Geminicoccus roseus DSM 18922: one gene and its partner. The protein of the gene in region 2 interacts with the protein of the main gene of each other region in a pairwise test. Links are inferred from orthologs where the notes say so. Each region holds a gene or a part of one and is shown on either strand. Other genes may lie near its edges.

Region 1 (3,312 bases), 1.9 Mb from region 2 along the record:
AGAAGCGCGGCAGCCTGGTCCAGATCGCCGCCGGTGGCATGGAAGAGCCCGATCGCCGCCAGCAGGTTCTCGGCCTGGAATGCGCCGACCAGGCTGGTGCGGAGCCGGTGGGTGCGGCCATCCAGCCGCACCGCCAGGACCTGCCCGGCCGGCTCGGGGTGCCAGTCCTCCAGGCGCAGGGTCTCGGCGGCCCAGCCATAATCGATCACCCGGATGCCGCGACGGATGCAGGCATCGCGCAGCAGCGCGAACTCGGAAATGTCCGCGTTCAGCACGGCCGTGCCGTCCGCCGCCAGCACCTCGTCGAACAGGCGGCACTTGGCGGCGAGATAGGCCGCCATATTGCCGTGATGGTCCAGATGGTCCCGGGTCAGGTTGGTGAAGGCGGCGGCGCGGACATGCAGCCCGTCGACCCGCTTCTGCTCCAGGCCGTGGCTGGACGCCTCGATCACCAGATGGTCGACCCCCTTGCCGGCAAGGTCCGCCGCCAGGCGCTGCAGGGTGATCACGTCGGGCGTGGTCAGGTTGCCGTCCAGGTCGCCGGTGGTCGACTGCACGCCGAGCGTGCCGATCGAGGCCGCCTCGTGGCCCGCCAGCGCCCAGAGCTGGCGCGTGAAGCTCGCGACCGAGGTCTTGCCGTTGGTGCCGGTCACCGCCGCGACGGTTGAGGGCTGCTGGCCGAAGAAGCGGGCGGCGAGCCTTGCCAGCAAGGCCGCCGGGTCCCTTGCGGCCAGCACCGGAACCGGCAGCGCCCGCTCGGCCAGGGCCGGGCCGCCGAGCACGGCGATGGCCCCGGCCGCCAGCGCGTCCGGCACGAAGGTGGCGCCGTCCAGCCTGGTGCCGGGCAGCGCCGCGAACAGGCTGCCCGGCCTGACCGCGCGCGAGTCGAGGGCAAGGCCCCGGATGTCCAGATCCAGGGCCTCGGCGGACAGGGGGGAGAGCAGGTCTTCCTGCTCAAGCAGGCTCGAGAGCCGCAATGCGCGCCTCCTTGCCCCGACGCTTCAGTTCCTTTTCCTGGATCTCCGGCGGCGCCCTCATCAGGAAGCGGTCCTCGACCGCCTCGGGCACCAGCGGCACGCCCAGGAGCGGCGCCACCCGGCTGATGACCCGTCCGGTGGCCGGCGCGGCGTTCCAGCTGCCATAGCGGAAGCCGAACGACGCCTTGTTGGCGGTCGGGTTGTCCAGCATCACCATGACCGCGTATTTCGGGTCGTTCATCGGGAAGGCCGCGACGAAGCTCGAGATCACCACCCCCTTCACGTAGCGTCCGTTGACGGGCTTGTCGGCCGTGCCGGTCTTGCCGCCGACCATCATGCCGGGCACCCGCGCCTTGGTGCCGGTGCCGTCCACGACGTTCAGCCAGAGCAGCTCGCGCATCTGGTCGGAGGCGGCCTGGGAGATCACCCGCTCCCCGGCAACGGGCTGGGACGGGTCGCGGCGCAGCAGGGTCGCCGGGCGCAGGATCCCGCCGTTCACCACGGCGGCGAACGCGTTCAGGAAGGAGATCGGGGTGACCGCCAGCGTATGGCCGTAGGACACCACCGCCACGGTGATGTCCGGCCAGCGGCGCGGCACCAGCGGCGGGCTGACGCCCGGCACTTCCAGCTGGGCACGGTCCAGCAGGCCCAGCCGCTCCAGGTAATAGCGCTGCAGTTCCTTGCCGCCCTTCAGCGCCATGCGGGCGGTGCCGATGTTGGAGCTGTTGATGAAGACGTCGGTGGTGTTGGCCCAGCGCTTCAGCATGTGCGAATCGCCGATGGTGCGGCGGCCGATCCGCAGGCGCTCGCGGATGTCCCACATGTCGTCCATGCGGATGGTGCCGGCATCCAGCAAGGTCGCCAGGGTGAGCGCCTTGAACATCGAGCCGACCTCGTAGACGCCCTCGGTGTTGCGGTTGAAGCGCCGCGGGTCCTTCGGGCTGACCGGGTGGTTGGCGTCGAAGTCCGGCAGGCTGACCATCCCCACCAGCTCGCCGCTGTGCACGTCCATGATGATGGCGTTGCCGGCCTCGGCCTCGTAGGTGCGGATGGCCTCCGCCAGCTCCTCGCGCAGCGCCTGCTGGACGCGCAGGTCGATCGAGAGCGGGAAGGGCTGGCGGTCACGCCCGGCAGGCTCGGCCCGGATCTCCTTGTCGAAGGTCAGTTCCAGGCCGCTCAGCCCGTTATTGTCGATCCCGGTCTGGCCGATCAGATGGGCCACCAGGTTGGCCTGGGGATACACGCGGCGCGGCTGGTCGCGGAACTCGATGCCCGGCACGCCCAGGCGCAGGAGGCTGGCCTGCTGGCTGGGGGAGATGCGGCGGTCCAGCCAGACGAAATGCCGGTCGCTGTCCAGCAGGCGCGCGATCGCCTGGGGATCGCGGTTGAGCACGGCAGCGAGGCTGCGGATGGTCTCCCCATCCTTGGGCACCTCGCGCGGGTCGGCGCCGACGCCGGACACCAGCACGTCGGTGGCGACCGGCACGCCGTTGCGGTCGACCACGTCGCGCCGGCTGATCCCATCCTGGGGGCGCACATAGCCGGGCCGCGCCTTCTCGGCGGCGGCGAACTGGGTGATGTCGACCAGACGGAAGGCCAGGGTCGAGAACAACAGGCCGAAGGTGGCGAGCAGCACGCCGATCCGGCGCCGGCCGAGCAGGACCGCCTCGATCTCGGTGCGCCTGGGCGTCATCGCGCGATGCCGTTGATCACGAGCGGCTTCAGGCGGGCCGGCACCTCCGCGCCCGACGGCAGCAGCACCGCCAGGACGCGGTCGGCATACTCGACCCTGGCATGGTCGGGCATCGTGTCGGCGCTGGCGAGCAGGGTGACGTTGACCGGCACCATGCCCAGTTCGGGCGCCACCGCGACGATCCGGTCGGGATGGGTGCGCAGGGCGAGATCGGCCTCCAGGGTGCGGATCTCGTCGACCGCCAGCGCGATCTTGCGCTCCAGCACGGCGCTGCGGCTCTCCAGCCGCACCATCGCATATTTCAGGTGGAAGGTCGCCCAGGCCGTGCCCAGCAGGAGAAGCACGAGAAACACCACGTTGCGCCCGGTCATCGCTCGTCCTCGTTCATGCCGGCATCGCCGCGTGCCGGTCCTGGAAACTTCACCCCGGCGCCCAGCCGCATCGCCGAGCGCAGCTTGGCCGAACGGGCCCGCGGGTTGTCGCCGCTCTCCTCGGCCGTCGGCCGGAGCGGGCGGTCGATCAGCCAGCCCCAGCGAGGGTTCTCCTCGGGCACCGGCGGCATATGCCGATAGGAGCGGCGGATCCGGCCGCCCCGGTCGTTGACGAAATCCTTGACGATTGAATCCTCGCCGGAATGGAACG
Region 2 (3,151 bases):
GAGCGCGACGCGGCTCCCGCCCACCGGCTGCAGGCCACCATCGACGACGCCCGCGCGCATGGCCGGCCGGAGCCGGCCATCCCGGCGGATCATGCCTATCGTCTGCTGCGGGCGGTGGAGCGGTTTCCGACCAGGGTGGAGGAGGTGCTGCCCACCCGGTTCGGCAACCGCTTCCGGGCGATCGAGGTCTATCCCCGCGTCCTCTACGGCCTGGACGCGGTGCCGGCCTGGCCGCGCCTGCACGCGCTGCTGCCCGAGCATGTCCGCCAGATGATCGCCGACAGCAAGGCCCAGCTCGATTTCTGCGCCAACGTCATGGTGGCCGGCCTGGTGGCGACGCTCGCCTGCCTGGGCCTCATTCTCTGGCATCAGCGGCTGCCGGAGTGGTGGCTGATCCTGGCCGGGCCGGCCGGCGCGGCGGCGGGCTACCTGCTGGCGCTGGGGGCCGCGATCCCGTTCGGGAACTACATCAAGACCAGCTTCGATCTCCACCGCGGCGACCTTGCCCGCGCGCTGGGCCTGGAGATGCCGCGGGCGAACGACCAGGAGCGGGTCATGTGGGTCATCGTCAGCCGGATGATGATCTACCGGTCGGCGGCCAGGGCCAGCGAACTGACCCGATTCCGGCCGCACCGGCCAAGGGAGATGCCCTAGATGCCGCAGCGGCCCGGCGGCTGCGCCGGTCTCTTTCCGGCTCGCAGATGAAAGGAGAAGCGCCATGACGGCTACAGCCCGACCGGTCCGGGGCAACGGCCCGGCGGAGCCCCACCCGAAGCCGCCCGATCCCAAACCGCCGATCATCAGCCCCTGGGGCGACCCGACCACGCCCCCTTGAGGCCAGAGCGGCGCTAGAAGCGCGAATCGTCGCCCCAGTCATTGAGTTCCGGCACCAGCAGGCCGGACCACACCCCGACCTCGCGGGCCTGGGCCACCGCCTGCAGGGCCTCGTATTCCGGCGGGGCGTAGCGCAGGGCGATCGCCATGCCCTCGTTGACCAGCCAGGCGCCCAGGTCCTGGCGGGGGCGGAAGCGGTCGCGGCCCTCGATGGTGCAGATGCCCTCGGCGACGCCGTCGCTGGCCTGGCGGACGATCTGGCAGTGGACGAAGCCGGTGATCTTGCGCTCCAGCATCCGCTTGACGTTGAAGTCGGAGCAGGTGCGGCCGCGCGCATCGTCGATGCACAGGATCCCGAGCTTTGGGATGGTGATTCCGTAGAGGCGGATGCGGGTGCCGCCGATCGCGAGCGTGCCGTCGTCGTTGACGATCGCCAGGCCGTCGACCTGCTTTTGCTGGGCCTGGCCGGCCCCGGGCAGGGCCAGCAGGAGGAGGAGGGCCAGCAGGGTCAGCGTACGCATGCGTCGAGGGCTCCCAGGGCCTTGGCGCGCGCGTCGATCCGCTGGCCGCGGGCCCGCATGTTGGCCGTCGCCGGCTCCGCCTTCCAGGTCCTGGGCGCCGGCAGGAGGGCGATGATCCGCGCCATCTGCCCCCTGGAAATGGCATCGAGATCCCGGTCGAACCAGTGGCGGGCGGCCGCGGCCACGCCATAGACCCCGGGCCCGGTCTCGGCGATGTTCAGATAGACCTCGATGATCCGGCGCTTGGGCCAGAGCAGTTCCAGCTGCAGCGTGTACCAGGCCTCCAGCGCCTTGCGCAGCCAGCTCCGGCCATCCCACAGGAACAGGTTCTTGGCGGTCTGCTGGCTGATCGTGGACGCCCCGCGGGTGGTCTCGCCGGCGCGCATCCGGTCGAACTGCCGCTCCAGCGCCTTCCAGTCGAAGCCGTGATGGGCGCAGAACAGCTGGTCTTCCGAGGCCAGCGCCATGGAGCGGATCGGCGGCGGGATCTCCTCCAGCGGCGTCCAGACCCGCTCCAGGCCCTCGCCCTCGGCCAGGCGCAGGGCCATCAGCGGGGTGTACCAGACCGGCAGGAACCGGCCGGCCAGCAGGAGGGGCACGGGCAGGAACGCCACCAGCAGGACCAGGACCAGCAGGGCCCGCCCGACGCGGCGCGGCCAGCCGGCGGACCCGACGGTCAGGCGCGGGCGCCACCAGCGCCTGGGCGGCAGTTCGGCCACCACCGGCGGCCTGGCGGCCGGCGGCCGTTTGGCCATCTTGCTGGTGCGGCGGGGGCTCGTTAAACGTGCCGGTTTGCTTTTGGGATCGGCCATCATCGAACGCTGGCGGCGCGGCTGCCGGGATGGCGGCCGCTCGGGATCAGGGAGAACAAGGTCGTGGGCAAGCCGGACAAGGACGCGCTCGTCGGGGTGGGTCTGCTCTTGCTGGCGTTCTCGATCCTGCCGATCCTGGACGGGATCGCCAAGATCATGGGCGAGCGGTTCCACCCGATGCACATCACCTGGGGCCGCTATGTCTTCAACATGCTGGTGCTCCTGCCGATCGTGGCACCGCGGTTCGGCTGGCGGATGTTCGCCCCGCCCAGGCTCGGGCTGCAGGTGATCCGCGGCGCCTGCCTCCTGGCGGCGACCATGCTGTTCTTCACAGCGCTGATGTACCTGACCATGGCGGAGACCCTGGCGCTGGCCTTCGTCTACCCCCTGATCGTGACGATCGCCGCCCCCTGGGTGCTGGGCGAGCGGCTGAGCGCCGCCAAGCTGGTCGCGGCGGTGGTCGGGCTGTGCGGGGCCATCCTGATCATCCGGCCGGGCGCCGCGGTGTTCCAGCCGGCCTCGCTCCTGGCGTTCTCCACCGCGTTCGTGTTCTCGGTCTACATCATGCTGACCCGCAAGCTGGCGGGCCTGGCGCCGCATCTGCAGTCCCTGTTCTTCACCGCCTTCGTCGGCACGGTGGTGATGACGCCGATCGCACCGTTTGTCTGGAACCACCTGTCCTGGCTGGACTGGCTGGGGTTCGCCGCGATCGGGACGATCGCCGCCACCGGGCACCTGATCATCCTGCGCGCCTATGAGCGGGCGCCGGCCAGCGTGCTGGCGCCCCTGGGCTATTTCGAGATCGTCAGCACGGTGGCACTCGGCTGGCTGCTGTTCGACGACCTGCCGGATGCCTGGACCTGGGCCGGCATCGTGGTGATCGTGGCGTCGGGCATCTTCGTGACGGTATGGACCAGCCAGCGGGAAAAGGCGGCGGAGGCGCCGCCGCCGGTCACGCGGACCGACGGGCAGGCGGCCGCCGGC

The links.
Region 1: the proteins of mtgA (region 2) and GEMRO_RS29010 interact in binary tests that used the Escherichia coli proteins (3 or more experiments, as listed by UniProt). The link is inferred for Geminicoccus roseus DSM 18922 from one-to-one orthologs.

Annotation. Positions count from the first base shown.
Region 1 is NZ_KE386572.1:2,046,661-2,049,972, reverse strand. Bases 313-3,312 are described here. They hold GEMRO_RS29010 (peptidoglycan D,D-transpeptidase FtsI family protein), read right to left. Parts: upstream 2,671-3,312; coding sequence 955-2,670; downstream 313-954. Other genes in these bases: rsmH (16S rRNA (cytosine(1402)-N(4))-methyltransferase RsmH), read right to left, coding at 3,038-3,312; ftsL (cell division protein FtsL), read right to left, coding at 2,667-3,041; GEMRO_RS0110685 (UDP-N-acetylmuramoyl-L-alanyl-D-glutamate--2,6-diaminopimelate ligase), read right to left, coding at 313-977. Outside these bases: more of GEMRO_RS0110685, read right to left, coding at 1-312. UniProt on the Escherichia coli protein: Essential cell division protein that catalyzes cross-linking of the peptidoglycan cell wall at the division septum. Required for localization of FtsN.
Region 2 is NZ_KE386572.1:3,911,010-3,914,160, forward strand. Bases 227-3,065 are described here. They hold mtgA (monofunctional biosynthetic peptidoglycan transglycosylase), read right to left. Parts: upstream 2,111-3,065; coding sequence 1,343-2,110; downstream 227-1,342. Other genes in these bases: GEMRO_RS0119435 (hypothetical protein), read left to right, coding at 227-654; GEMRO_RS0119440 (thermonuclease family protein), read right to left, coding at 849-1,355; GEMRO_RS0119450 (DMT family transporter), read left to right, coding at 2,231-3,065. Outside these bases: more of GEMRO_RS0119435, read left to right, coding at 1-226; more of GEMRO_RS0119450, read left to right, coding at 3,066-3,151; GEMRO_RS0119455 (DMT family transporter), read right to left, coding at 3,120-3,151. UniProt on the Escherichia coli protein: Peptidoglycan polymerase that catalyzes glycan chain elongation from lipid-linked precursors. May play a role in peptidoglycan assembly during cell division in collaboration with other cell division proteins.